One region of the Pseudomonas azerbaijanorientalis genome, then DNA from elsewhere that is predicted to be linked to it. Evidence: predicted binding sites of a transcription regulator. Region 1 holds the regulator's gene; the other holds the start of a gene.

What was found. The regulator FliA, encoded in region 1, starts transcription of late flagellar genes. The targets are predictions, from matches to a motif close to CTAAAGTTTNNNNNNNNNNNGCCGNTAA.
Region 2: the regulator FliA is predicted to act here: its motif matches at 6,592-6,619, upstream of motA (flagellar motor stator protein MotA).

Annotation. Positions count from the first base shown of each region.
Region 1 is NZ_CP077078.1:4,673,079-4,687,658, reverse strand. Features, by position in the region: gene flhB (flagellar biosynthesis protein FlhB) at 1-375, shown strand, start outside; gene flhA (flagellar biosynthesis protein FlhA) at 605-2,734, shown strand; gene flhF (flagellar biosynthesis GTPase FlhF) at 2,746-4,074, shown strand; gene fleN (flagellar synthesis regulator FleN) at 4,191-5,021, shown strand; gene fliA (RNA polymerase sigma factor FliA) at 5,018-5,758, shown strand; gene KSS91_RS20860 (chemotaxis response regulator CheY) at 5,926-6,297, shown strand; gene KSS91_RS20855 (protein phosphatase CheZ) at 6,319-7,107, shown strand; gene KSS91_RS20850 (chemotaxis protein CheA) at 7,156-9,417, shown strand; gene KSS91_RS20845 (protein-glutamate methylesterase/protein-glutamine glutaminase) at 9,466-10,596, shown strand; gene KSS91_RS20840 (flagellar motor protein) at 10,596-11,336, shown strand; gene motD (flagellar motor protein MotD) at 11,352-12,242, shown strand; gene KSS91_RS20830 (ParA family protein) at 12,286-13,074, shown strand; gene KSS91_RS20825 (CheW domain-containing protein) at 13,201-14,136, shown strand; gene KSS91_RS20820 (chemotaxis protein CheW) at 14,210-14,580, shown strand, end outside.
Region 2 is NZ_CP077078.1:693,664-709,393, reverse strand. Features, by position in the region: gene KSS91_RS03095 (trimeric intracellular cation channel family protein) at 1-458, opposite strand, end outside; gene orn (oligoribonuclease) at 644-1,186, opposite strand; gene rsgA (small ribosomal subunit biogenesis GTPase RsgA) at 1,293-2,324, shown strand; gene KSS91_RS03080 (TIR domain-containing protein) at 2,522-2,929, shown strand; gene KSS91_RS03075 (caspase family protein) at 2,932-3,891, shown strand; gene KSS91_RS03070 (toll/interleukin-1 receptor domain-containing protein) at 3,891-4,382, shown strand; gene motB (flagellar motor protein MotB) at 4,621-5,667, opposite strand; gene motA (flagellar motor stator protein MotA) at 5,671-6,522, opposite strand; gene KSS91_RS03055 (HDOD domain-containing protein) at 6,690-8,228, shown strand; gene KSS91_RS03050 (rhodanese-like domain-containing protein) at 8,271-9,086, shown strand; gene asd (archaetidylserine decarboxylase) at 9,105-9,965, shown strand; gene serB (phosphoserine phosphatase SerB) at 10,093-11,307, opposite strand; gene KSS91_RS03035 (AhpA/YtjB family protein) at 11,443-12,960, shown strand; gene KSS91_RS03030 (PqiC family protein) at 13,221-13,934, opposite strand; gene parC (DNA topoisomerase IV subunit A) at 14,110-15,730, opposite strand, start outside.

The DNA of each region.
Region 1 (14,580 bases):
CGGATGATGGCCGCCATTCCCGAGGCTGACGTGGTCATCACCAACCCCACGCACTACGCTGTGGCCCTCAAATACGATCCGGAGAAGGGCAGTGCGCCGGTATTGCTGGCCAAGGGTAACGACTTCCTGGCCCTGAAGATCCGCGAGATCGCCGCGGCCAACGAGATCCTGCTGCTGGAGTCACCGGCGCTGGCGCGCTCGATTTATTACTCCACCGAACTGGAGCAGGAAATCCCCGGCGGGCTTTATCTGGCGGTCGCGCAGGTACTGGCCTACGTCTATCAGATTCGACAGTACCGGGCGGGCAAGGGCAAACGACCGGATCCGCTCAAGGATGACCTGCCGATTCCGCCGGATTTGCGCCGCGATTCCTGAGTCTAGCGCTGTCGCTGATGGCCCCTTCGCGGGCAAGCCCGCTCCCACAGGTTCGGCGATAACTTGTGGGAGCGTGGCTTGCCCGCGATGACGTCAGCCCAGGCAGCACATATCCCACTGAAAAATCGCTCTATTTCTCCCTTTGCAAAAGTTGGAAAGCTTCTTGCAGTAGCCGCCCTGCGCCTGCTTCAGGCGTCAAAAGTTTGCTTTAAAGGAACGGGGAAAACCGGTGGATCGCTCTCAGTTAATCAACAGTGCCCGCAGCAACATTGCCGACCTCAGTCGGGGCAATCTGGGCGTGCCGCTGTTGCTGCTGGTCATGCTGGCGATGATGATGTTGCCGGTGCCGCCGTTCCTGCTCGACGTGTTCTTCACCTTCAACATTGCCCTGTCCATCGTCGTGCTGCTGGTGTGCGTCTACGCCTTGCGCCCGCTGGATTTCGCGGTGTTTCCGACCATTTTGCTGGTGGCGACGCTGTTGCGCCTGGCATTGAACGTGGCCTCCACGCGGGTGGTGATGCTCCACGGCCAGGACGGTCACGCAGCCGCCGGCAAGGTGATCCAGGCGTTCGGTGAAGTGGTGATCGGCGGTAACTACGTGGTCGGTATCGTGGTCTTCGCGATCCTGATGATCATCAACTTCGTCGTGGTGACCAAGGGTGCGGGGCGGATCTCCGAGGTGAGCGCGCGTTTCACCCTCGATGCGATGCCCGGCAAGCAAATGGCGATCGACGCCGACCTCAACGCCGGCCTGATCGATCAGGCCCAGGCAAAGGCCCGCCGCTCGGAAGTCGCCCAGGAAGCCGAGTTCTACGGTTCCATGGACGGTGCCAGCAAATTCGTCCGTGGTGACGCCATTGCCGGCCTGTTGATCCTGTTCATCAACCTGATCGGTGGCATGGCAGTCGGTATCTTCCAGCACGGCATGACTTTCGGCGATGCCGGCAAGGTGTATGCGCTGTTGACCATCGGTGACGGTTTGGTGGCGCAATTGCCATCACTGTTGTTATCGACAGCAGCGGCGATCATGGTGACCCGTGCGTCCGGTTCGGAAGACATGGGCAAACAGATCAATCGCCAGATGTTCGCCTCGCCCAAGGCGCTGGCGGTGGCGGCAGGCTTGATGGCGGTCATGGGCCTGGTGCCCGGCATGCCGCACTTCTCGTTCCTGAGCATGGCGGCCCTGGCGGCCGGTGGCGCCTACCTGTTCTGGAAAAAGCAGAACGTCGCCAAGGTTCAGGCCCTGCAAGAGGTCAAGCGCCAGCAGGAGCTGCTGCCGTCGCCGGCCCGTGCCCAGGAAACCAAGGAGCTTGGCTGGGATGACGTGACGCCCATCGACATGATCGGCCTGGAAGTGGGCTATCGCCTGATTCCGCTGGTGGACCGCAACCAGGGCGGTCAGTTGCTGGCGCGGATCAAGGGGGTGCGCAAGAAGCTGTCCCAGGATCTGGGCTTCCTGATGCCGACCGTGCATATCCGCGACAACCTCGACCTGGCGCCGAGTGCCTATCGCCTGACCCTGATGGGGGTGATCCTGGCGGAAGCGGAGATTTACCCGGATCGCGAGCTGGCGATCAACCCGGGGCAGGTCTACGGCACGCTCAACGGCATTACCGCCAAAGATCCGGCTTTCGGCCTGGAGGCGGTCTGGATCGAAATCAGCCAGCGTACCCAGGCGCAATCCCTCGGTTACACGGTGGTCGATGCCAGTACAGTAGTGGCTACCCACTTGAACCAGATACTCTACAAGCATTCCAGTGAACTGATCGGTCACGAAGAAGTGCAGCAACTCATGCAATTGCTGGCCAAAAGCTCGCCGAAACTGGCTGAGGAGCTGGTGCCGGGCGTGGTTTCGCTGTCGCAACTGCTCAAGGTGCTGCAAGCGCTGTTGGCCGAGCAAGTGCCGGTTCGCGATATCCGCAGCATTGCCGAGGCCATCGCCAACAATGCCGCCAAGAGTCAAGATACCGCCGCGCTGGTGGCTGCCGTGCGGGTTGGCGTCTCCCGCGCAATCGTCCAAAGCATTGTAGGCACTGAGTCGCAGCTGCCAGTTATCACGCTGGAGCCAAGGTTGGAACAGATATTGCTCAATAGTCTGCAAAAGGCAGGACAAGGCTCGGAAGAGGGCGTTCTGCTGGAGCCAAGCATGGCTGAGAAACTGCAACGCTCGCTGATCGACGCGGCGCAGCGCCAGGAGATGCAAGGTCAGCCGGTGATTCTGCTGGTGGCCGGTCCGGTTCGCGCGATGCTCTCGCGATTCGGCCGACTCGCAGTCCCGGGTTTGCACGTGTTGGCTTACCAGGAAATCCCTGACAACAAGCAAGTGACCATCGTTGCGACAGTAGGGCCCAACGGCTGAGGTAGTGGTTTATGCAAGTTAAGCGTTTTTTCGCCGCCGATATGCGTCAGGCCATGAAGCTGGTTCGCGATGAGCTGGGCGCTGATGCAGCCATTATCGGCAACCGCCGGATTGCCGGGGGCGTCGAGCTGACGGCTGCGCTGGATTACAAGTTGTCGGCGCTGGCGCCGCGTGTTCCGAACATGGAGCTTGAAGACGAGCTGCGCAAGACTCAGTCGCGGATCGTCACCGCCCAGGCCGAATTGAGCCTGCGTGGCGATGGCGAGAGCGACAATGCGACCAACCGCCAGTTGTTCGCCGGTTTGCCGCTCACCGCAGCCGAGCCGCTGATCGAACCTACGTATGACCAACCTCGTCGCCCCGCACCGGCTGCTGTACCAGCGTCCGGTGGCGTGGACCCGCGTGCGTTCGACTCGATGCGCTCCGAGCTCAACAGCCTGCGCGAACTCATGGAAGTACAACTCGGGTCCCTGGCCTGGAACCAGCTGCAAGGCAGCCGTCCGGATCAGGCCAACCTATGGCGTCGCCTGCAACGCATTGGCCTGTCTGGCCCGCTGTCTCGAGACCTGCTGGCACTGATCAGCGAAATCCAGGAGCCTCGTCAGGCCTGGCGCATGTTGCTGGCACACCTGGCGCGCATGATCGTTACCCCGGAAGTCGAGCCGCTGGAAGAGGGCGGAGTCATCGCCATGGTCGGCCCAGCCGGCATGGGCAAGACCACCACCCTGGCCAAGCTGGCTGCCCGTTACGTGCTCAAGTACGGCGCGCAGAACATTGCGCTGGTGAGCATGGACAGCTTCCGCATCGGTGCCCAGGAGCAACTCAAGACCCTGGGGCGCATTCTCAATGTGCCGGTGACCCACGTCGATCCGGGCCAGTCCCTGGTGCAGGCGCTCGATCCATTGCTGCGCAAGCGCGTGGTGCTGATCGATACCGCCGGCCTGCAGGCCAGCGACCCGGCCCTGCGCATGCAGCTCGAAAGCCTGGCCGGTCGTGGCATCCGCTCAAAAAATTATCTGGTCCTGGCAACCACCAGCCAGAAACAGGTTCTAACTGCCGCTTATCACAGTTACAAGCGTTGCGGGCTTGCCGGCTGCATCCTGACTAAACTGGATGAAACGGCAAGCCTGGGCGAGGTGTTGAGCCTGGCCATCAGTCATGAGCTGCCAGTGGCGTACCTGACCGATGGCCCGCGGATTCCGGATGATCTCCATCTGCCGCGCCGTCATCAGTTGGTCAGTCGCGCCGTCAGTGTGCAAATGCAGGAAGAACCCAGCGAAGAAGCCATGGCTGACATGTTCGCTGACATCTACCACAGCCCGACCAAGCAGGTTGGCTGAGGTAATAATGAATCGTTTTTGTACCTACATCGATGGTCTGCCATGCATTGTTCCGTTTGTGAACGCGCAGCCAGTAATGTGGCCTCCGTCTATGCAAGACAAGGTAAAGAAATAACATGGGCAGCATGCATCCCGTACAGGTGATCGCGGTGACCGGCGGCAAAGGTGGCGTCGGGAAAACTAACGTGTCAGTGAACTTGTCCCTGGCTTTGGCTGAGCTTGGCCGGCGCGTCATGCTGCTGGACGCCGACCTGGGACTGGCGAACGTCGACGTTCTGCTGGGCCTGACACCCAAACGTACCCTGGCCGACGTGATCGAGGGCCGCTGCGAACTGCGCGATGTACTGCTGCAGGGACCTGGCGGCATCCGTATCGTTCCGGCCGCATCCGGCACTCAGAGCATGGTGCATCTGAGTCCTGCGCAACACGCGGGCCTTATCCAGGCCTTCAGTGATATCGGCGACAACCTCGACGTATTGGTGATCGACACCGCTGCGGGCATTGGTGAGTCGGTCGTCAGCTTCGTTCGTGCAGCCCAGGAAGTGCTGCTGGTGGTGTGCGACGAGCCGACCTCGATTACCGATGCCTACGCCTTGATCAAGTTGCTCAATCGCGACTACGGCATGAACCGCTTCCGCGTCCTGGCCAACATGGCCCAGAGCCCGCAGGAAGGGCGCAACCTGTTCGCCAAGTTGACCAAGGTCACGGATCGCTTCCTCGACGTCGCCCTACAATACGTCGGCGCGGTGCCCTACGACGAAAGCGTGCGCAAGGCTGTGCAGAAGCAGCGCGCCGTCTACGAGGCCTTCCCGCGTTCCAAGTGCTCGCTGGCGTTCAAGGCCATCGCGCAGAAGGTCGATACCTGGCCGCTGCCTGCCAACCCGCGCGGGCACCTGGAGTTTTTCGTCGAGCGTCTAGTGCAGCAAACAGCAGGACCTGTTCTATGACAGCCAGCGGTTACAACCTCTACAAAAAATCGGCTCGTGATGCGCAGTACGAGCTGATCGAGCGTTACGCGCCGCTGGTTAAACGCATTGCTTACCACTTGCTGGCGCGTTTGCCGGCCAGTGTCCAGGTCGAAGACCTGATCCAGGCCGGGATGATCGGCCTGCTTGAGGTATCGACCAAATATGACGCCAGCAAAGGCGCCAGTTTCGAGACGTACGCGGGCATTCGAATCCGCGGCGCCATGCTCGATGAAGTGCGCAAGGGGGATTGGGCGCCACGTTCGGTCCACCGCAATACGCGCATGGTCAGCGACGCCATTCGCTCGATTGAAGCGAAAACCGGCCGTGACGCTAAAGATCACGAAGTTGCGGCCGAACTCCAATTGAGTCTCGACGATTACTACGGAATTTTGAACGACACCCTGGGCAGCCGGTTATTCAGTTTCGACGATCTGTTGCAGGACGGCGAACACGAAGGGCTGCACGAGGATGGCGCGAGTGCTCATACCGAGCCGTCACGCGATCTGGAAGATGAACGCTTCCAGGCTGCGCTGGCGGATGCGATTGCCAATTTGCCGGAGCGTGAGCGACTGGTGTTGGCGCTGTACTACGACGAAGAGTTGAACCTCAAGGAAATCGGTGAGGTCCTGGGGGTCAGCGAATCGCGGGTCAGCCAGTTACACAGCCAGTGCGCGGCCCGCTTGCGGGGGCGTTTGGGGGAGTGGCGAGCGCGCTGAAGGCAGTGTGGGGACACTGCGAAAGAGGCTGGTGTGGTGTTGAGCTGCGCCGGTCCCGATCTGTTGTGCTCCAGACAGTCATTGAGTGCTTTGCCGGATTGATTGAAATGGCGCGTCCAGGTGCTGGGCGCGTTTAAGACTGCTTGGAGGTCGAATTGGACAAGAACATGAAAATCCTCATCGTTGATGACTTCTCAACGATGCGGCGGATCATCAAGAACCTGCTGCGTGACCTTGGGTTCACCAACACCGTCGAGGCCGACGATGGCACTACCGCCATTCCGGTGCTCAACAGCGGAAGCATCGACTTTCTGGTAACGGACTGGAACATGCCAGGTATGACTGGCATCGATCTGCTGCGTCACGTGCGTGCCGATGAAAAGCTCAAGCACCTGCCGGTGCTGATGGTGACCGCTGAAGCCAAGCGTGAGCAGATCATCGAAGCGGCCCAGGCCGGCGTTAACGGCTATGTGGTCAAGCCCTTCACGGCCCAGGCGTTGAAAGAAAAAATCGAGAAGATTTTCGAACGCATCGGTTGATGAGTGCGCCACGGGGGAGCTATGGGCAATAACGAAACTTCATTGGGCGACTTTGAATCGACCCTGAAAAAACACGCCGTCGAATTGGTCGAGAGCCTTGAAAAAGGCAAGTTCGGCGACGCGGTGCAATTGATCCATGAGCTCAACCAGACCCGAGACCGCGGCCTGTATCAGGAAGTGGGCAAGCTCACTCGCGAACTGCATAGCGCGATCGTCAATTTCCAGATTGACCCGCACATGCCGCAAGCCGAAGAAGTGTCGCAGATCACCGACGCCACCGAGCGCCTGGGCTATGTGGTCAAGCTGACCGAGGCGGCGGCCAACCGCACCATGGATCTGGTGGAAAATGCCACGCCGCTGGTCAACAGCCTGGCGGACGAAGCCCAGGCCTTGAGCACGGACTGGGGGCGCTTCATGCGTCGTGAAGTCGGTGCCGAAGAGTTTCGTGAACTGGCCCGTCGGGTCGACGGCTTCCTGGCACGCAGCGGCACGGACAATCGCGCGGTGTCGGGCAACCTCAACGACATCCTGCTCGCCCAGGATTACCAGGACCTCACGGGGCAAGTGATCAAGCGTGTGACCCAACTGGTCACCGAAGTTGAAAGCAACCTGCTCAAGCTCGTGCTGATGGCCAGTCAGGTGGACCGCTTTGCGGGCATCGAACATGACCGTGAAGCGATGCTTGCGCAAAAAGATCCACAAAAACATCTCTCTCAGGGTGAAGGTCCGCAGATTCATGCCGATAAAAGAGAAGACGTTGTGTCCGGTCAGGACGATGTGGACGATTTGCTATCCAGCCTGGGATTTTAGAATTTTAGGTATTTTGGGTTTTTAGACCTGTTAGGAGCACCCCCCCTGATGAGCTTCGGCGCCGATGAAGAGATCCTTCAGGATTTCCTGGTTGAGGCCGGCGAGATTCTAGAGCAACTGTCCGAGCAACTGGTCGAGCTGGAAAGCCGTCCGGATGATGCGGATTTGCTCAATGCAATTTTTCGCGGTTTTCACACTGTAAAAGGGGGCGCCGGCTTCCTCCAGCTCAACGAACTGGTGGAGTGCTGTCACATCGCCGAGAACGTGTTCGACATCCTGCGCAAGGGTGAGCGTCGCGTCGACTCGGAACTGATGGACGTGGTTCTCGAAGCGCTGGACGCGGTGAACGGCATGTTCAGCGAAGTCCGCGAGCGCAGCCCGATCACGGCTGCGACACCTGAACTGCTGGCGGCGCTGGCCCGTCTGGCCGAGCCGCAATCGGCTGACGAAGAGGTTACTGCACCTGTCGCCGCCGTGGTTGAAGCGCCGGTGGCTGAAGCCGATTCCGGCGATATTACCGATAACGAATTCGAGCAATTGCTGGACTCGCTCAATGCCGTCAAGGCACAGGCCGAGGCGCCGGCGGTTGCCCACGCACCTGCAAGCGAAGCACCTGCAAGCGACGAAATCACCGATGCCGAGTTCGAGTCGTTGCTCGATCAGTTGCACGGTAAAGGCCAGTTTGCCGTCGATGCGATTGCGCAGGCTCCGGCTGCGCCAGAAGCACCGAAAGCGCCGGGCGACAGTTCCGATATTACGGACGACGAATTTGAAGCACTGCTCGACCAGTTGCATGGCAAGGGCAACTTTGCTGTCGAGGCACTGGAGTCCGCCATTGCTTCGGTGCCTGCACCTGCTGCCCCAAGCGCGGTGGCGGCTGGCAGCGATCTGATTTCCGATCACGAGTTCGAAGCGCTGCTCGACGAATTGCATGGCAAAGGCAAGTTCAGCGAAGTCGGCACCGCGACGGCGGCCAATGGTTCGAGCGCTGCAGTTGCGGCACCGGCACCGGCAGCCAAGGCTGTGGCGCCCAAACCTGTGGCCAAGGCCCCCGAGCCAAAAGCCGAGGCCCCGGCCGCCGCTGCACCGGCTGCTGCCCGCGCCCCGGCCGCGCCACCGGCGGAAAAGCCGGCGAGCGAAGCCGAGACCACCGTACGGGTCGATACCGCGCGTCTGGACGAGATCATGAACATGGTCGGCGAGCTGGTGTTGGTACGTAACCGCTTGGTCCGCCTGGGTCTCAACAGTGGCGACGAAGCCATGTCCAAGGCTGTATCGAACCTCGACGTGGTCACCGCCGACCTGCAAACCGCGGTCATGAAGACCCGGATGCAACCGATCAAGAAAGTTTTTGGGCGCTTCCCGCGCCTGGTTCGCGACCTGGCTCGCCAGCTCAAGAAAGAGATCAACCTGGAGCTGGTCGGCGAAGAAACCGACCTCGACAAAAACCTCGTCGAGGCCCTGGCCGACCCGCTGGTCCACTTGGTGCGCAACGCGGTCGACCACGGCATCGAGTCGCCGGAAGAACGCGAAGCCTCGGGCAAGGCCCGTGGCGGCAAGGTGATTCTGGCGGCCGAGCAGGAAGGCGATCACATCCTGCTGTCGATCTCCGATGACGGTAAAGGCATGGACCCGAATGTCCTGCGTTCCATCGCGGTGAAACGCGGCGTGATGGACAAGGATGCGGCCGATCGACTGAGCGACACCGAGTGCTACAACCTGATCTTCGCCCCGGGTTTCTCGACCAAGACCGAGATCTCCGACGTGTCGGGTCGCGGCGTGGGCATGGACGTGGTGAAAACCAAGATTTCCCAGCTCAACGGTTCGATCAACATCTACTCGGCCAAGGGCCAGGGTTCGAAGATCGTCATCAAGGTGCCGCTGACCCTGGCGATCATGCCGACGCTGATGGTCATGCTCGGCAACCAGGCGTTTGCGTTCCCGCTGGTGAACGTCAACGAGATCTTCCACCTCGACCTGTCGACCACCAACGTCGTGGACGGCCAGGAAGTGGTGATCGTGCGGGACAAGGCGTTGCCATTGTTCTACCTCAAACGCTGGCTGGTCAGCTCCGCCGCTCACGAAGAGCAGCGCGAGGGCCATGTGGTGATCCTTTCGGTGGGCACACAGCGAATCGGCTTTGTCGTCGATCAACTGGTGGGCCAGGAAGAAGTGGTCATCAAGCCATTGGGCAAAATGCTCCAGGGAACGCCGGGCATGTCCGGCGCCACCATTACCGGTGACGGCCGCATCGCGCTGATTCTCGATGTTCCGAGCATGCTCAAGCGTTACGCCACCCGGCGTATTTGATTCTGCTGGAGCGGGGCGCCTGGCCTCGCTCCATCTAATGGAGTGTTTATGGCAGTCAAAGTCCTGGTGGTGGACGATTCGGGGTTTTTCCGCCGCCGCGTCTCGGAAATTCTTTCAGCGGATTCCAATATCCAGGTCGTCGGTACGGCGACCAACGGCAAAGAGGCGATCGATCAGGCGCTGGCCCTCAAGCCCGACGTGATCACCATGGACTACGAGATGCCGATGATGGACGGCATCACTGCCGTGCGGCACATCATGCAACGCTGCCCGACCCCGGTCCTGATGTTCTCCTCACTGACCCATGAAGGCGCCCGGGTCACCCTCGATGCGCTGGATGCCGGCGCCGTGGACTTCCTGCCGAAGAATTTCGAAGACATCTCGCGCAACCCCGAGAAGGTCAAGCAACTGCTGTGCGAGAAGATTCTCAGCATTTCGCGCAGTAATCGTCGTGTCAGTCACTACAGCGCTCCGGCGCCTGTCGCTGCGCCAGCGCAGACGCCTGCGCCTTCCAGCGTGGGCAGTTTTGCCAGCAGCGCGCCCGCGCGTCCGGCACCGGCACCGATTCCGGCGCGTGCGCATGCACCCGCTACGTCGTCGCCCGCGCCAAAACGCAAAAACTACAAACTGGTGGCCATCGGTACGTCCACTGGTGGCCCGGTGGCCCTGCAACGGGTGTTGACCCAATTGCCGGCCAACTTCCCGGCCCCGATCGTGCTGGTCCAGCACATGCCGGCCGCCTTCACCAAGGCCTTCGCCGAGCGCCTGGACAAGCTCTGCCGCATCAGCGTCAAGGAAGCCGAGGATGGTGACATCCTGCGTCCGGGCCTGGCGCTGCTGGCGCCGGGTGGCAAGCAGATGATGATCGACGGTCGCGGCGCGGTGAAAATCCTCCCGGGTGACGAGCGTCTCAATTACAAGCCGTGCGTGGACATCACCTTCGGTTCGGCAGCCAAGTCCTACGGTGACAAAGTTCTGGCGGTCGTCCTGACCGGCATGGGCGCCGATGGCCGCGAAGGCGCGCGCCTGCTCAAGCAGGGCGGCAGTTCGATCTGGGCGCAGGACGAAGCCAGTTGCGTGATCTACGGCATGCCGATGGCCATTGTCAAAGCTGAACTGGCCGACGCGGTGTACAGCCTCGACGACATTGGCAAGCACCTGGTCGAGGCCTGTATCTGATGGATGTTCTAAGCCTGATCGGCATCATCATGGCCTTTGTCGCGATCATCGGCGGCAACTACCTTGAAGGCGGTCATCTGGGCGCCCTGGCCAACGGCCCGGCAGCGTTGATCGTGCTCGGCGGAACCATCGGCGCGGCGCTGCTGCAATCACCGATGAGCGCCTTCAAGCGCGCCATGCAGATCCTCGCCTGGATCCTGTTCCCGCCGCGCGTCGACCTGGCCGGTGGCATCGACCGCGTGGTGAACTGGAGCCTGACCGCTCGCAAGGAAGGTTTGCTGGGGCTTGAAGGCATCGCCGACGCCGAGCCTGACAATTACGCCCGCAAAGGCCTGCAACTGCTGGTCGACGGCGCCGAGCCGGAAGCGATCCGCAGCATTCTGGAAGTGGATTTCTACACCCAGGAAAGCCGCGATATCGAAGCGGCCAAGGTCTTCGAAAGCATGGGCGGTTACGCGCCGACCATCGGCATCATCGGTGCGGTGATGGGCCTGATTCACGTCATGGGCAACCTGGGTGATCCGTCGCAACTGGGTAACGGCATCGCCGTGGCCTTCGTCGCCACCATCTACGGCGTGGCCAGTGCCAACCTGGTGCTGCTGCCGATTGCCGCCAAACTCAAAGCCATCGCGCTGCGCCAGTCGCGTTATCGCGAAATGTTGCTGGAAGGGCTGCTGTCGATCGCCGAAGGTGAAAACCCTCGTTCCATCGAGTTGAAGCTTCAGGGCTTCATGGATTGATGGGAGACATGGATCATGGCACGTCGTCGCCAGCATGAAGAACACGTCAACCACGAACGCTGGCTGGTGTCCTACGCGGACTTCATCACCTTGCTGTTCGCCTTTTTCGTGGTGATGTACTCCATCTCTTCGATCAACGAAGGCAAGTACAAGGTCATTTCCGAGGCGCTGGTCGGGGTCTTCACCGATTCCGATCGTTCGCTCAAGCCGATCCCCATTGGTGACGAGCGGCCGAAGACCGTGACCCCGGCCAAGCCGCTGGTCAAGGACAGTGACCAGGTCGATGCCGGTGTCTCCGGCGCCAGCGATCCGCTCAAGAGCATCGCCGACGACATCAGCGCGGCGTTCGGTGACCTGATCAGCTCCAACCAGATGACCGTGCGCGGCAACGAGTTGTGGGTCGAGATCGAGCTCAATTCCAGCCTGTTGTTCGGCAGCGGCGATGCCATGCCCAGCGACATCGCGTTCAGCATCATCGACAGGGTCGCAGCGATCCTGAAGCCGTTCGACAACCCGATCCATGTCGAAGGTTTCACCGACGATCAACCGATCCGCACCGCGCAGTATCCGACCAACTGGGAGCTGTCCTCGGCCCGCTCGGCCAGCATTGTGCGCATGCTGGCGATGCAGGGGGTGAACCCCGGTCGCCTGGCGTCGGTGGGCTACGGCGAGTTTCAGCCGGTGGCCAACAACGCCACCGCCGAAGGCCGCGCACGCAACCGTCGCGTGGTGCTGGTGGTGTCGCGCAACCTCGATGTTCGCCGCAGCCTCACCGGCACCGGAACCGCCCATGCGCAACCGGATGCCGCATTGAAGCGTGCTGGCACACAAACTGCACCGACCCCGGTCAAGTCGCCGGTACGAGAGAACGCCGTCAATTCTCCGTCACCGGCATTAACACGTTGAGCTATTTCTCGGCCGATCCGTTCGGCCGGGAGGAACAATCCGAATGAGAGTCTGGGCAGTCGCCAATCAAAAGGGTGGTGTCGGTAAAACCACTTCCTCCATCGCTTTAGCCGGGTTGCTGGCCGAGGCGGGCAAGCGCGTGGTCGTGGTCGATCTCGACCCCCACGGCTCCATGACCAGCTACTTCGGCTACGATCCCGACAGCCTGGAACACAGCAACTACGATCTGTTCCTGCACAAGGGCAACGTGCCGCAAGGCCTGCCGGGTCAACTGTTGCTGTCGACCAGCGACGAACGCATTTCCCTGTTGCCGTCCAGCACTGCGCTGGCCACCCTCGAGCGCCAGTCGCCGGGGCAAAGCGGTCTGGGCCTGGTGATTGCCAAGAGCCTGGCGCAACTGTGGCAGGACTTCGATTACGCCGTGATCGACAGCCCGCCCTTGCTCGGCGTGCTGATGGTCAATGCCTTGGCGGCGAGCCAGCAACTGGTGATCCCGGTGCAGACCGAACACCTGGCGGTCAAGGGCCTCGAGCGCATGGTCAACACCCTGGCGATGATCAACCGCTCGCGCAAGCAGGCATTGCCATTCACCATCGTGCCGACCCTGTTTGACCGCCGCACCCAGGCGTCCCTCGGAACCTTGCGCGTGCTGCGCGACAAATTCCCCGAGGAAATCTGGCAAGGCTATATCCCGGTGGACACGCGCCTGCGCGATGCCAGCCGTGCCGGGCTGACGCCTTCGCAGTTCGACGGCAAGAGTCGTGGCGTTCTCGCTTACCGTGCGTTGCTCAAGCATCTGCTGGCAGCGCAACTTGTTGCGCAGGTGGCGTGACATGACCTCGATCCCTGTAGGAGCGAGCCTGCTCGCGATGGACGTCAACGATGACGCGGGAAACCTGGCACCCCGTGGCGCTCACAGGTTCATCGCGAGCAAGCTCGCTCCTACAAGTGAGCGCTCATGAATCGACTGGTAAAGACAACATCGCGCCCGCAACTGGCGTTGCAGTCGTATCTGGATAACTTGCTGCAAGACGCAACCGAGGAGATGGCCGAGGTTGTCGAAGCGGTGAGCGTCGTCGAAGAGCAAGGCGTGCTGGACGAGTTCCAGGCTGCCGTTCTCGAAGAACAGGCCCGGGATGCGCAGCAATTCGCGGTAGCAGCCACTGCGGTGACTGCGCCTTTGGCCAGGACTTCCATCGTCGTGATCGATGCACCGGAACCTGTTCTGGCACCGATATCGACCATTGCGCCTTTGTTGCAAACCCTGGTGGCTCCGATCGAAGAGGCCGAAGTTCTGGAGACTCCTGTTATCGAGGAGCCTCAGGTACTTGTGCCGCCCGTCGTCGAAGTGCACCTGCCACCAAGCAATACGCCGCCACCGGTGGACACCGAAGGTCGTCCGTCCTGGGCCGCCGAGCCTTTCGAATGCCTGTTGTTCGATGTCGCCGGCTTGACCCTGGCGGTGCCGCTGGTGTGCCTGGGGTCGATCTATTCCCTGGCCGGTCACGAGCTGACGCCGTTGTTCGGCCAGCCGGAGTGGTTCCTGGGCATCCTGCCGAGCCAGGCCGGCAACCTCAAGGTGCTCGACACCGCGCGTTGGGTCATGCCCGACCGTTACCGCGACGATTTCAAGCAGGGCCTGCAATACGTGATTTCGGTCCAGGGCTATGAATGGGGCCTGGCGGTGCATCAGGTCAGCCGCTCGCTGCGTCTGGACCCGAATGAAATCAAATGGAGAAGTCACCGGGGCCAGCGGCCATGGCTCGCCGGCACGGTGATTGAACACATGTGCGCCTTGCTCGACGTGGCCTCCCTGGCGGAGTTGATCGCCAGTGGCGGGGCAAAGCACATGTCCGGCAGCAAGCCGAACCACAAACCGACAAACATCAAATAAACAACAGGTGACGTCATTCGATGGCGTTGCACGGAACACACACCGCCAGGGCGGTTTCTTGAGGGGTCAGGGTATGAATGACAAGGCAACGGCGGCAAAAGGTTCCGAAGATCCGATCCTGCAATGGGTCACCTTCAAGCTGGACAACGAGACCTACGGCATCAACGTGATGCGTGTCCAGGAAGTCCTGCGCTACACCGAAATCGCCCCGGTCCCGGGTGCCCCGAGCTACGTGCTGGGCATCATCAACCTGCGCGGCAACGTCGTCACCGTGATCGACACCCGCCAGCGCTTCGGCCTGATGAATGCCGAGATCAGCGACAACACCCGTATCGTCATCATCGAAGCCGACAAGCAGGTTGTCGGGATCATGGTCGACAGCGTGGCCGAAGTGGTTTACCTGCGTCAGTCGGAAATCGAAACCGCGCCGAACGTGGGTAACGA
Region 2 (15,730 bases), 2.2 Mb from region 1:
AACGAGACGCTGGCATACAGCTCACGCCGGAAGATCAGCGGAATATCGTTGCAGAAAATGTCCCGCAGGATGCCGCCAAATACTCCGGTGATCACGCCGCTGACCGACGCGACCAACATGCCATGGCCCATTTCCAGGGCGGTGATGCAGCCGATCAGGGTAAAGGCCACCAGTCCCATGGCATCGAGCACCAGAAACAGTGAACGCAAATGCCGCATCCAGCGTGCCGTGAACACGGTAATCATTGCCGCAGCCGTGGTCAGCACCAGGTATTCCGGGTGTTTGACCCACGTCAGCGGGTAATGCCCGAGCAGCACATCGCGCACCGAGCCGCCTCCCAACGCCGTGACGCAAGCGATCAGCACCACGCCAAACCAGTCCATGCCACGACGCCCGGCAGACAGGGCGCCGGTCATGGCTTCGGCGATGATGGCGATCAGGTAGAGCATCAGCAACATGGTGGCGGTCCTTGCGAAAAGGCGCGCAGTCTACCCACTTCGCCCAAGCACCAAAAGAGGGCGCTACCAGACCACTGGTGGCGACTGTGCCTACGCCATCGCGAGCAAGCTCGCTCCCAAAGGGGCGGCGATGTACCTGTGGGAGCGAGCTTGCTCGCGATGGGGCCGGAGCGGACGACCGTGAACTAGAACTTGATGAAATGCTTGCGGTAGTGCTGCAACTCGGCGATGGATTCGCGGATGTCGTCCAGCGCCAGGTGGGTGCTGCCCTTCTTGAAGCTGTCACGCACGTCCGGTGCCCAGCGCGCCGCCAGCTCTTTGAGCGTGGACACGTCGAGGTTGCGGTAGTGGAAATAGCTTTCCAGGGATTTCATGTGGGTATAAAGGAAGCGACGGTCCTGGCAAATGCTGTTGCCGCAGATCGGCGATTTGCCCTTCGGCACCCACTTCTCCAGGAAGGCGATGGTTTCGGCTTCGGCTTCGGCCATGCTGATACGGCTATCGCGAACCCGCTGGGTCAGCCCGGAACCACCATGCTGACGGGTGTTCCACTCGTCCATGCCGGCGAGGATTTCGTCGCTGTGGTGAATGGCGATCACCGGGCCTTCGGCCAGGGTGTTCAGGTCACTGTCGGTGACGATGGTGGCCATTTCGATAATGACGTCGGTATCAGGGTTCAGACCGGTCATTTCCAGGTCGATCCAGATCAGGTTCTGCGGATTTTGCATGTTCGGCTCCTAAGCAATGCTGCGCAGTTTAGCCTAGGCCGGTGGCCGGGCGTGCTAAACTCGCGGCCGTTTTACCTAATCGCTGCATTCTTTATACGGAACACCCATGGCCAAACGCCAACTCAATCGCCGCCAAAACTGGCGCATCGAAAAGATTCAGGGCGAACGCGCTGCCCGCGCCGCCAAACGCGAGTCCTCGGCTGTCGAGGCACTTGAGGGCGGCGATCTGGGCCCGGAACAGCACGGCCTGGTGATCGCGCACTTCGGTGTGCAGGTCGAGGTCGAGGCCCGCGACGGCGAACTGGCCGGCCAGGTGTTCCGTTGCCACCTGCGCGCGAACCTGCCGGCGCTGGTGACCGGTGATCAGGTGGTGTGGCGCGCCGGCAACCAGGGCATCGGTGTGATCGTGGCGCAACTGCCGCGCAACACCGAGCTGTGCCGCCCGGACAGCCGTGGTCAGCTCAAGCCGGTGGCGGCCAACGTCGACATGATCGTCATCGTGTTTGCACCGCTGCCCGAGCCCCACGCCAACCTGATCGACCGCTACCTGGTGGCGGCCGAACATGCGGGCATCAAGCCGCTGCTGCTGCTGAACAAATTCGACTTGATCGACGAAAACAACGCCCCTGCGCTGAATGCCTTGCTCGCCGTATACCGCACCCTCGGTTACCCGGTGCTGGAAGTGTCGGCGCATCACGGTAATGGTATGGAGCAGTTGCAGGCGCAACTGGACGGACGCATCAGCGTGTTCGTCGGCCAGTCCGGTGTCGGCAAGTCGTCGCTGGTCAACAGCCTGCTGCCGGATGTCGAAACCCGCGTCGGCCCGCTGTCCGAGCTGTCCGGCCAGGGCACCCACACCACCACCACCGCGCGGTTGTTCCACTTCCCCGGCGGCGGTGAATTGATTGACTCCCCGGGAATCCGCGAATTCGGCCTGGGTCACGTCAGCCGTGCCGACGTCGAAGCCGGCTTCATCGAGTTCAACGACCTGCTGGGCACCTGCCGCTTCCGCGACTGCAAGCATGACCGCGAACCCGGTTGCGCCCTGCTCAAGGCCCTTGAAGATGGCCGCGTGCAGCAGCAACGGATGAACAGCTACCGCTCGATCATCGCCAGCCTGCCGGAAAACGGCTACTAAACAGACGTGCCGACCGCCCGGCTTACGCGGGGTGGTCGGCGGCTGGATCTTCCCCCGCTTAAACGTCAGACCTTTCTGTAAGACGTGCGCACGCTCGCTTGTAGGGCATTTCTCTTTCCGCGCCGACCTCTTGTAGCCGCCCTGTAATCGCCTAGTTTCAAACCCTCTTCGCACTCCAGCGACACCGAGGGACACCCATGCAAACCTACCATCTGTTCATCAGCCACTCATGGAACTACTCCGACGCCCACGACAATCTCGTGCGCCTGCTCAACGCCAAGCCCGGTTTCACCTACAAGAATTTTTCGGTGCCACCGGACAACCCGATTGTCGGCGCGAAAACCGACAAACAGCTTGAGGAGGCCATCGAAAACAAGATCCGTCCGTGTTCGGCGGTATTGATCATGGCCGGGATGTACTCCACCTACAGCAAGTGGATCAACAAGGAAATCGAGATCGCCAAGCGCATGGGCAAGGTGATCATTGCGATCAAACCGTTCGGCGCCGAGCGGATTTCCACGGTAGTACGTGAGGCGGCACATGCCGAGTGTGCCTGGAACACCAACAGCATCATCAGCGCAATTCGCCAGCATACGGCGGTGTAACCATGCGCAAGGGACTGTTTATCGGCATCAACGACTACACCCACGTTTCGCGACTGAGCGGTTGCAGCAATGACGCCATGGCCATGGCTTCCGTGCTGAAGACCGACGCCAATGGCGATCCGAACTTCAAGAACATCGTGCTGACCTCCGCCGAGGACTACCTGAGCCGGGAAAAGCTCGAAGACCAGATCCGCGAACTGTTTTCCGGGGACTGCAATGTCGCGCTGCTGTATTTCGCCGGCCACGGCAGCTTCGACACCGACACCGACGAAGGCATGTTGATCCCGCAGGATTACAAGAGCGCCAAGGACGGGATTCGCCTCAGTGACATTCTCAACTGGGCGAGCAAGGCCACGAAGATCAAAAACAAAGTGATCATCCTCGATTGTTGCCAGAGCGGCTCGGCCGGCGAACTGCGCGCCTTGCGCAGTGAGGGCAGCGTGGTCGGCGAGGGCATGACCATTCTGACTGCCTGCAAAAAGGAAGAGCCGGCGATGGAGGGCGGGCAACACGGCGTGTTCACCGGACTATTGCTCCAGGCCCTGCACGGCGGAGCAGCGAACATCCTGGGCAAGATCACACCCGGCAGCCTCTATTCGTTTGTCGACAATGCCCTCGACGCCTGGGAACAGCGCCCGGTGTTCAAGACCAACGTCTCGCAGTTCATTTCCCTGCGCGAAGTGTCGCCGCTGATCTCCAAGGAGATCCTGCGCAAACTCCCCGAATGGTTTGCCGAAGCGGAGTCGGTGTACCCCCTCGCCCCCAGCTTTGAGCCCACCGAACCTGAATTCAACCCGGAGCACGGCGACGTCTTCGCCCAGTTGCAAAAGTGCAACCGTCACAGCCTCATCGAACCGGTGGACGCCGAGCATATGTACTACGCCGCCATCCACTCCACCGGCTGCCGCCTCACCGCCCTCGGCGCCTATTACCGCGAACTCGCGATCAAGGGACATTTCTGATGCCAGTGTTTATCAGCTACCGCCACATGGACCGCGCCCACGCGGTCAAAATCAACGGGCGCCTGATCCAGGCCAATATCAAGACCTACCTCGATGTGCTGGATGCCGAATCCCAGACCACCGACGACATCACCGGGGTGATTACCCGCAACATCAGCGAATGCACGCACCTGCTGGCAGTAGTCTCGGAGAAAACCGCGCTGTCCTGGTGGGTGCCGTTCGAAATCGGCGAGGCAACCATCACCAACCGACGCATCTGCTCGTTCAAGACCGGCCCGACCGAGCTGCCGCTGTACCTGGACAAATGGCCGAAGCTGACCAGCGACCGGGACATCGACTTCTTTATCGATGCCTATCGCAACGAAGCGACGCTCAAGCGCTCGATGGCACTGGATTCGGTGACCGGTAGCGAGTCGGTGCGCAGCGTCAACAAGTCCAATGCGGATCGCTTCCACTCCGACCTTAAGTCCCGAATCATCCGCGGCTTCTGAGTCACTCTGCTCCCCGATCCGTCCTCTTGACCGGTCGGGATTTCTCTCACCCATCATCTGTAGGAGCCAGCTTGCTGGCGATGGACTCCAGTACGCCGAGTGGATTCAGACAGCACGCGTTATCGTTGACGACCATCGCCAGCAAGCGGGCTCCTACAGGGGATCGTGCCCCCTGGCGGCCTCCAAACCAGTGAAAGCCGCACAAAAAAGCCGACATCACTGTCGGCTTTTTTGTCGGTCACTGCTTGGGCGGTTCAGCCGGTTTGGCTGGCTCACCCGGTTTCGGCGCCGGATCATCAAACAGATTCAGACGCTCGCGCAGTTCGTGGGCCGGCAGTGGTTCCTTGTCCGCCGGCAACGCGTTCGGGTCGACCGGTGCGGTCGGTGCTGCGCCTGGTGCAGCCGAACCTTGCGGCGCATCGGGAGCAGGCTCCGCGCCTTGCGAGCCTTCGATGGCCCGCTGGGCTTTCTTGGTCAGCACCACGATGTCGATACGGCGGTTGACCGGGTTGAAAGGATGCTCGCGATCGAACAACGCCGACGAGGCATAACCGACCACGCGCGCCACCTGTGCATCCGGATAGCTGCCCGCTACCAGCGCACGCCGTGCGGCGTTGGCACGGTTGGCCGAGAGTTCCCAGTTACCGAAATCACCGGTGCCGGTGTATGGCTTGGCATCGGTGTGGCCGCTGATGCTGATCTTGTTCGGCACCGCCTTGATGGTGTCGGCCATGGCCAACAGGATGTCTTCGAAATACGGTTTCAAGCGAGCTGAGCCCGAGTCGAACATCGGGCGATTTTCCGCGTCCATGATCTGGATACGCAGGCCGTCCTGAGTGATTTCGAACAGGATCTGGTCCTTGAACTTCTGCATCTGCGGGTTTTCTTCGACCTTGTTCTGCAGTTCCTGCAGCAACAACTCGAGGCGCTCTTTTTCGACCTGCTCGGCCATGCCTTCGACCTGGTCGGTATCGATGGTGACCTTGTCCGGCTGCGGCTGGGACTTCACCTCGGGGTTGAGGGTGTTTTCCGGCGCCAGGGTCGGCGTGCCGCCCAGATCGATGATGTACGGCGTGCCGCTTTCGGAAAAGCCGATCGGGTCCTTGAAGTAACCGGCGATGGCGATCTTCTGTTCCGGCGTGGCGGTGGACAGCAGCCACAACACCAGGAAGAACGCCATCATCGCCGTGGCGAAGTCGGCGAAGGCGATTTTCCACGCGCCCCCGTGATGCCCGCCAGCGATGCGCTTGACGCGCTTGATGATTATCGGCTGATTATTTTCCATAACTTAACGACCGCGAACCGCTTGTTCCAGCTCGGCGAAGCTTGGACGGTGCGCCGGGTACAGGACCTTGCGCCCGAACTCTACGGCCAGCGATGGCGGCATGCCGGAAGCCGAAGCCACCAGCGAGGCCTTGATGGCTTCGTAGACGTTCAGCTCTTCCTTGGCATCGTGGGCCAGGGAATGGGCCAGCGGGCCAAAGAAACCGTAGGCGGCGAGAATACCGAAGAAGGTACCGACCAGTGCCGCACCGACGTGCAGGCCGATGGACTTCTGGTCGCCCTCACCCAGCGAGGCCATGGTCACCACGATACCCAGTACCGCCGCGACGATACCGAAACCGGGCATGGCGTCGGCGATGCCGTTGACCGCGTGGGATGGGTGCTCCAGGTCTTCCTTTAGGCTGAACAGCTCCATGTCGAACAGGCCTTCAAGCTCGTGCGGGGCCATGTTGCCGGAGGACATGATGCGCAGGTAATCACAGATGAACGCGGTCATGCGTTCGTCCTTGAGGACCGTCGGGTACTTGGCGAAGATCGGGCTCGCGGCGGCATCTTCGATGTCGCCTTCGATGGCCATCATGCCTTCGCGGCGGCTCTTGTTGAGGATCTCGTAGATCAGGCCCAGCACTTCAAGGTAAAAGGCGTGGTTGAAACGCGAACTGAACATGCTCAGGGACTTCTTGAGCACGTGCATCGTCATGTAGCCGGGGTTGGCCTGCAAGAAGGCGCCGAGGGCTGCACCACCGATGATCATGACCTCGAAAGGCTGGATCAGGGCGGCAATCTTGCCGTGGGAAAGCACGTATCCGCCGAGCACGCTCGCGAATACGACGATGATGCCGATAATTTTAGCCATAGGTTAGGAGAGCACTTACTGAGTCGGGTTCAAGGTCATATTCGGAAGTTAAAAAATCTCTTCTTCTACTTATCGGCAAAACTGCGCCAGACTATAGCCAGTTCAGGCGAAAAGCTAATTTGACCCCTTCCGGGCACAGGTATTGTTGACGATGATCGCCTCCCACCATGGTTAACGAAACGAACGTTCCAACACCAAAACCGACGACGCTCGAAGGCTGGGTCAAGCTGCTAGATGGCGTGCGCCTGCCGGTTCCGCAAGCCAGCTACGACCGGGTCTGCAAGGCCATCCGCGACAATCGCAGCTCGCTGCGCGATATCGCCGACCTCATGCAAGGCAGCCCCGCCCTGGCCTTGAGCGTGATTCGCGAAGCCAACCGGCACACCCACGGCGGCATGGTCGAGCCGGCGGAAAACCTCGAGATCGCGATCAATCGCCTCGGCTTGAAGCGCGCCGAAGAGCTGCTCGCTCGCCTGCCCGCCGAACCCCAGTCCGAAATCCCCAAAGCCTTGCGTCAGCTGCAGATGATCAGCCAGCACGCCACGCAACAGGCCAATGGTTTTTTTGCCAGTCGCCTGGCGCGCCTGTGGCAGGACATCCACTGGGGTAGCCTGCTGTTTCTTTCGCCCCTGTGGCCTTTGGCGCTGACCCATCCAAAACTGCTCGAAGACTGGGAACTGCGGGTCATCCATAAAGGTGAGTCGGCACGTAAAGTCGAAATGCAACTGTTTGGCGTACGCCTGCTGGACATCGGCCAGGCGCTGGTGGAGGTCTGGCGCTTGCCGATCTGGGTGCAACAGGGCTATCGACTATTGCTCACCGAGCAGCGGGAGCTGGTGAAAGTCCTGCGCATCGCCCGAGACAGCAAGCACCCGTTGCGCCAGCAGAACCGCCTCGATGACGATCCGACCCTGCGCCGCTGGCTCAATCAACCGGCCAATACGGTGCTGCTGGCCAACGGTCTGGCGCTGTCGGCACAACACGCCTGGGACAGCCCGCACAGTGAACGCTGGCAGTACCTGACCAGCCTTTACCTGCAAATGCCAATGGATGAGGTGCAACAACAACTGCACCAGCAAGCCGCCAACAGCGCGCGCCATCACGCCATGCCCGACCTCTGGCACCCCGCCGAATCGCTGATCTGGCCGTGGGGCATGAACCGTGTCCACGCAGGTTTGCTACCAGCCGCGGCACCCACTGCCGAAGATCTGGCGAAATGGCGCAAGCAATGCGCCGAATTGCTGGTCGAGCCGAGTCGCTTCACCAACGCCATGCACTTGACCATCGCCGCCCGGGACGCCCTCGTGGCCTGCGGCATGCGTAGGGTGATGATCCTGATGGCCGACCGTACCCATGCCAACCTTCGTGTGCACCAGACGGCCGGCCTGGCGAAGGAGGCAGCCGGGCTGAACTTCGTGGTCAGCCAGAGCAACGTGTTGCAACGCCTGCTCGCGCAACAGGCCCAGGTCCGCCTGACGCCGACCAACAACGCGCAATTCTCGGCCCTGCTGCCCAACAGCCTGCGTTCGCAGTTCAGCGGCGAACACCTGCTGCTGCGCTCGCTGGTCAATAATGGCCGGGTGATCATGATCGTCGTGGCGGACCAGGGCGGCGGGCCGTTTTCGGAAATTTCCGTACAGGCCTTCGGCAAAACCGCGCAGTGCATCGAAAAAGCCCTGCACAGCTTTAGCCACCGCGGCCAATAAGGCTGCGCTACAATCCTCCCTTTTGTGCTCTGGAGACCTCACATGTCTGACTTCTCTGGCTTGCCGCTGGTGATCGAGCCGAGCGACTTGCTCCCTCGCCTCGACGCCCGCGAACTGATTCTGGTGGACTTGACCAGTCCCGCCCGCTACGCCGAGGGACACATTCCCGGCGCGCGCTTTGTCGATCCGAAACGCACGCAACTGGGGCAGGCCCCCGCCCCGGGATTGATGCCCCCGCAGGCAGCGCTCGAAACGCTGTTTGGCGAGTTGGGACACAATCCCGATGCGGTATACGTGGTGTATGACGACGAAGGCGGCGGTTGGGCTGGACGCTTCATCTGGCTGCTGGATGTCATCGGCCACAGCAAGTACCACTATGTCGACGGCGGCCTGACGGCCTGGCTGGCAGAAGGTTTGCCCATGTCGATCCAGATCCCCCCAGCCGTGGGTGGCCCGGTTTCTCTGACCTTGCACGATGAACCTACCGCCACCCGCGAATACCTGCAAAGCCGGCTCGGCGCTGCCGACCTGGCCATCTGGGACGCACGCGGGCCGCTGGAGTATTCCGGCGAGAAAGTCCTGGCGGCCAAGGGCGGGCACATTCCCGGCGCGGTCAATTTCGAATGGACCTCCGGCATGGATCGGGCACGCCAGCTGCGCATCCGCACCGACATGCCGCAGATCCTCGAAAAACTCGGGATCAGCAAAGACAAAGAAGTGATTACCCACTGCCAGACCCACCACCGTTCTGGCTTCACCTATCTGGTGGCCAAGTCCCTCGGTTATCCGCGGGTCAAGGGCTACGCCGGCTCTTGGGGCGAATGGGGCAACCATCCCGATACCCCGGTAGAAATTTAAGATTTTTAAGGACTGTTAATGAACAAGCGTCTGTTTCTCCTCGGCCAGTACCTGCTGCCCCACAACTTGCTCTCGCGACTGGCCGGCTGCATCGCCGAATGCCGCGTGCGCTGGTTCAAGAATGCCTTTACCGCCTGGTTCGCCAAGCGCTATCAGGTGGACATGTCCCAGGCGCTGGTCGAAGACCTGACTGCCTACGAGCACTTCAACGCGTTCTTCACCCGCGCACTGAAAGACGGTGCCCGTCCGTTGGACGAAACTCCGGGCGCGATCCTCTGCCCGGCCGACGGCGCGATCAGCCAGCTCGGCCCGATCGAGCACGGCCGTGTATTCCAGGCCAAGGGCCACAGTTTCAGCGTGCTGGAACTGTTGGGTGGCGATGCGGCGAATGCTGCGCCGTTCATGGGCGGTGACTTCGCGACCATCTACCTGTCGCCGAAGGACTACCACCGCGTGCACATGCCGCTGGCCGGCACCCTGCGCGAGATGGTCTACATCCCGGGCCGTCTGTTCTCGGTCAACCAGACCACCGCTGAAAACGTTCCGGAACTGTTCGCCCGCAACGAGCGCGTGGCGTGCATTTTCGACACCGAGCGCGGGCCGATGGCCGTGGTGCTGGTGGGCGCGATGATCGTGGCTTCGATTGAAACCGTCTGGGCCGGCCTGGTCACGCCGCCGAAACGCGAGCTGAAAACCTTCCGCTACGACGAAGCCGCTCGCGCGCCGATCCATCTGGAAAAAGGTGCGGAACTGGGACGCTTCAAGCTGGGTTCGACCGCCGTCGTGCTGTTCGGGCCGGATCAGGTGAAGTGGGCTGAAGAAATGACTGCCGGCACAGCGGTGCAGATGGGTCAGGGCATGGGTTCGCCAAAGGCCTGATCAACGCACATACCTGTAGGAGCGAGCTTGCTCGCGATGGGCGTTAACGATGACGCGGGCATTCTGAATGCCCGCGTCGCTCTCAGGTTCATCGCGAGCAGGCTCGCTCCTACAGTGGGTTTGCGCGTTACAGCTGTCCGTCGCGATCGCGGAAGCCCAGCAGGTACAGCACGCCATCCAGGCCCAGCGTCGAAATGGCCTGCTTGGCCGACTGCTTGACCAGCGGCTTGGCGCGGAACGCTACGCCCAACCCGGCAATCGCCAGCATCGGCAAGTCATTGGCACCGTCACCGACCGCAATGGTCTGCTCCAGGCGCAAGCCTTCCTTGTGTGCCAGTTCCTTCAGCAGATCCGCCTTGCGCTGCGCATCGACAATCGGCTCGACCGCTACGCCGGTGACTTTGCCGTCGACCACTTCCAGTTCGTTGGCAAACACGTAGTCGATCCCCAGCTTGGCCTGCAGTTGCTTGGCGAAGTAGGTGAAGCCGCCCGACAGGATCGCGGTCTTGTAGCCCAGGCGCTTGAGTTCGGCGAACAGGGTTTCCGCGCCTTCGGTCAGGCGCAACGAAGCACCGATGGAATCCAGCACATTGACGTCCAGACCTTTGAGCAAGGCCAGGCGCTCCTTGAAGCTGGCGCGAAAATCCAGTTCGCCGGCCATTGCCCGCTCGGTAATTTCCGAAACCTTGTCACCCACGCCAGCCGCCTTGGCCAGTTCGTCGATCACTTCGGCTTCGATCAGGGTCGAGTCCATGTCGAACACCGCCAGGCGACGGTTGCGACGGAACAGCGAATCTTCCTGGAAGGCGATGTCGACGTTCAGTTCCTGGGCGACGCTGAGGAATTCGGCCCGCAGCGCCTGCGGATCAGCCGCCTCGCCACGCACGGAAAACTCGATGCAGCCCTTGCCCTTGTCGGCCGGAGTGTCCAGTGGCATGCGCCCGGACAGACGATCGATGTGGTCAATGTTCAGGCCATATTTGGCGGTGATCGAACTCACGGCCTGCAACTGCCCGGCTGTCACCTTGCGGGTCAACAGGGTCACGATGTGGCGCTTTTTGCCCTGGTTGCCGACCCACTGCTGGTAATCCTGTTCGGACACCGGTGTGAAACGCACCTGTTGATCGAGCTCGTAGCCCTTGAACAAGATGTCCTTGAGCACGGACTTGCCTTGCTCGGTGTCGGGAATTTCAACCAGGATGCCGAACGACAAGGTGTCGTGGATCACCGCCTGACCGATGTCGAGAATGTTCACACCACCCTGGGCCAGAACGCCGGTAATGGCCGCAGTCAGACCCGGACGGTCGACTCCCGTGATGTTTATCAGGACGATTTCGCGCAAGGCGCACCCCCGCAGGTGGAAAAAAACCGCATTCTACCCACTTTCAGTGACCATCGGGCACCGTGAGCGCTTTGACGGTCTAGGGCCTGTCGCTATACTGCGCGTCAACTTCACGGACAAAAGAGCCGAGCTCAAGTGAACCGGCCTACGCCAGTAAAAACCGATAACTTCTTCCTGCTGATCTTCCGGGCACTGCGCCACCGCCGTGTACCGATTGCATTGCGCATCGCCAGCCATAACGTGATCCTGGTCGCCCTGGCCCTGGTCATCTATGCCGGCGTGATGGGCCTGCAATTCAAGCAGGCCATGCATGAGCAGGCGGATGCGCTGGGCGAAAGCCTGACGACGCAGACGGCCACTTCGGCCACGGAGCTGTTGGTGTCCAACGACATCCTCAGCCTCAATGTGCTGCTCAATAACCTGACCAAGAACAAGCTGGTGGCCCACGCCGCCATCTACAGTCCGGACAACCGCATCCTTGCCGAATCCGGCCAGCGTCCCAAGCATGGCCTGCTGGGCGAAGCCGAAGGCATGTACCAGAGCAAGATCACCTTCCAGGACGTGACCGCCGGGCAATTGCGCATCAGTCTGGACATGGACCAATTCCAGCAGCCGATGACCATCAGCCTGCAAAGCATGGGCATCCTCAGCGCCATCCTGCTGGCCCTGTCCCTGGCCCTGAGCCTGCGCATGGGGCGGTATCTCTCAACGCCCCTGCTGCAATTGCGGGTGTGGCTGCGCAATATCGATGAATACACCCCGGCCACCGACCGCCAGGACGAAATCGGCGACCTGGCGCGTCAGCTGCACGCCAACTTCGCCCCGGAGCCCGCCCCTGTGCCGGAACCGGAGCCGGAATTCGACGAGGCCGATGACGAGGCCGACCCGGCCTTCGAAGTCCGTAACCTGCGCGATCCGAGTTTCGACGAGAGCCGCCCGGTAGCGGCGCTCAAGCCAGCGCCACGGCAGATCGTCAGCACCGTCGAAGACGACGATGACGAAGACCCGTTCGCCGACCTGCGCGACGAGTCGCTGGACAGCACCCCGCAACCGGTGATTCGCAAGGCTACGCCGAGCGTGCCGCAACACAGCGCGGTACTGGCGGTGCAACTGGGTTCCCAGGAGCAACTGCGCCGCCTGCCGCGGGCGCGTCTTGAAGAACTGCTGGAGCGTTATCGCGATTGCCTCGACCAGGCCGCATCGCTGTATCAAGGCGAAGTGGAGACCTTGAACGATGGCAGCACGCTGATGCTGTTCCACACTGAAGACAGCGGCGACGATTACCTGACCAACGCCATTTGCTGTGGCGAGCTGCTGCGGGCCCTGGGCCACCAGTTGCAGATCGAAGTCGCGGACAGCGGCATCACCCTGCAATTGCAGCTGGGCCTGACCCTGGGCGACGAACTGTTTGGCCTGAGCCAGATCGACCTGCTGCTGACCGACCCTGCCCAGGACGCCCTGGCCCTGTCGCAACACAGTCGCAACCTGCTGCTGGTGGAACGCAAGATCAGTGACGACGCCTTGATCCGTCAGCGCGCACGGATCCGCCCGATTGCCAGCCCTGAAGGTGCATGCTGCGTGGAACGGTTGATGGAGCCGTATCCATCGATGCTTGAGCGGCAACTGGCGCGAATGCACGAGCGCCGGGCTTAAACCTTAGGCCCGGCCACGATGAAGCCCGCAGATGAGTGATCGTCTGCGGGCTTTTTTGTTGTCTGCACCTACGCCTTCGCGAGCAGGCTCGCTCCCACAATTGATCCGGGTTTACCACAACGGAGTGCTCACTGAAGATCCCCTGTGGGAGCGAGCCTGCTCGCGATGAGGCCACCAGCCACACTAGAGATCGCCAGCCGGCAGAAACAATAAAGCCCGCACAAGGCGGGCTTTATTGAGGGAACAGCTTCAGCTCTGGCTTAGAAGCGGAACACTTCCATATCCGTACGAATAGGCGCGGCCATCGGGATCTTCGGCTGCTTTTCCTGTTCTACCGCAGGTGCAGCCGCCTTGGCTGGCGCTTTACGCGGGACTTCGGCGATTGGTGGCTGATTGGCCAGCGGCTTGAGCGCCACCGACAGTTGCTCGGCCAGGCGTTGCAACAACACGCCCTGTGCCTGGACCTGAGCCGCCGTACTACCGGCATGCTGTTCCTGCAAATGGATGATGCGGTTGTCGCGGACCTGCCCGCGACGGTCGATCAGGCGCCATTGCGCATCGAGGATCGCCGGTTGTTTTGCACCCGAATCCAGTCGCGTGATGGTCAGCAGCACCTGAACGTCCGGGGTGAACCCCAATGTTGCCGGGGCGAGCACTACGCGCTGGCTGTCCAGGTGACCTGCGACCTGACGCAGCAGCAATTGATCGATATCCGACGAAAGGCTGCCGGCCCAACGACCGTCGGTCGATGCTTGCAAGCTGCCATCCGGCTGACGCTGCAACAGGGTTTCGCGCTGCAGGTAGTCGGCCACGGTGACCGGACCCAACAATACCGCCATGCCCGCGTTCTGTGCAGGCTGAACAGGGTTTCCAGCGTCCAGCTGATACAACGACACCGGTTGGTGAACGCTGCAACCCGCCAGGCCAAGAATGCCGGCGAGCATAAGAATAAAAGGAAGGCGCAGAGCAGTCATCGTCCCATCCAGGTGATCAATAAAAGGCTGATCACAGTGAAAATACTCAATAAATATGAATAACGCGCGGCAGTGCCGGCGCTTGAAAGGCCATATCATCCGTGAATATGCGTTCCGACTCCAGCGCAAAGCGCCGAACTACGGGTTAATTCGTAGTTCGGCGCTTCTATGTCGCCTAATTGAGGTTTTCGACGAGCAGCGCATCTACCCGCTGGAAGCCACGCGGCAGTTTGTTGCCACGACGGCCACGTTCACCCTTGTAGTGTTCGAGGTCGTCCGCTTTCAGTGACAAGGTACGTTTCCCGGCCTGCAACACCAATGTTGCACCGTCCGGCAATACGGCGATGTCCGTCACATACTCTTCGCGACTGGCCACTCGCTCACCGGGAATCCCGATGATCTTGTTGCCTTTGCCTTTACCTAATTGTGGCAGGTCGCTGATCTTGAAGATCAACAGGCGACCTTCGGTCGTCACCGATGCCAGCCAGTTCTGCTCACGATCGGCCACAGGGCGCGGCAGCATGACCTTGGCGTTGTTCGGCAGGCTCAACAGGGCCTTGCCCGCCTTGTTCTTGGCTTGCAGGTCCTCGCCCTTGACCACGAAACCGTAGCCGGCGTCGGAGGCGATCACGTACAGCGCGTCGTCCTCGGGCATCAGCACGCATTCGAAACTCGCTCCCGGCGGCGGCGTCAGGCGACCGGTCAGCGGTTCGCCCTGGCCACGGGCCGACGGCAAGGTATGGGCCGCTACCGAATAACTGCGACCGGTGGAGTCGATAAACACGGCAAACTGGTTGGAGCGCCCGGCGGCCAGCGCCTTGAAACCGTCCCCGGCCTTGTAGGAAAGCCCGGTGGCATCGATCTCGTGGCCTTTGGCGGAACGAATCCAGCCCTTTTCCGACAGTACGACCGTCACTTTCTCGTTCGGCAGCAGATCATGTTCGGTCAGGGCCTTGGCCTCGGCGCGCTCGACAATCGGCGAACGACGGTCGTCGCCGTAGGTTTCGGCGTCCTTGATCAGCTCGGTGCGCACCAGTTTCTTCAACTTGGCTTCGCTGCTCAGCAGGGCTTGCAGCTTGGCTTGTTCCTTGAGCAGTTCATCCTGCTCGGCACGCAGCTTCATCTCTTCCAGTCGCGCCAGCTGACGCAAACGGGTGTCGAGGATGTAGTCGGCCTGGATCTCGCTCAGGGCGAAGCGTTCGATCAGTTTGGCCCGTGGCTGTTCCTCGGTACGGATGATGTGGATCACTTCATCCAGGTTGAGGTAGGCAATCAGCAAACCGTCCAACAGGTGCAGGCGACGCTCAACCTTGTCGAGGCGGAATTGCAGGCGACGACGCACGGTCTGCACCCGGAACTCCAGCCATTCGACCAGCAGCGCGCGCAGATTTTTCAGCTGCGGCTTGCCGTCCAGACCGATGATGTTGATGTTGACCCGGTAGCTCGACTCCAGCTCGGTGCTGGCGAACAGGTGTTGCATCAAGGCATCGTGGTCGAAGTTTTTGCGCGCCCCCGGAATGATCACGATCCGGCACGGGTTTTCGTGATCGGATTCGTCGCGCAGGTCGGCGATTTGCGGGGCCTTGGACGGCTTGGCCTGCATCATCGCGGCGATCTGCTCCAGCACCTTGGCGCCCGAGACCTGATGTGGCAACGCGGTGACGATGATGTCGCCGTCTTCGATGTGATACACGGCGCGCATGCGCACCGAGCCGCGACCGGTTTCGTAGATTTTCAGCAGGTCGGCGCGCGGGGTGATGATTTCCGCTTCGGTCGGGTAATCCGGGCCCTGGATG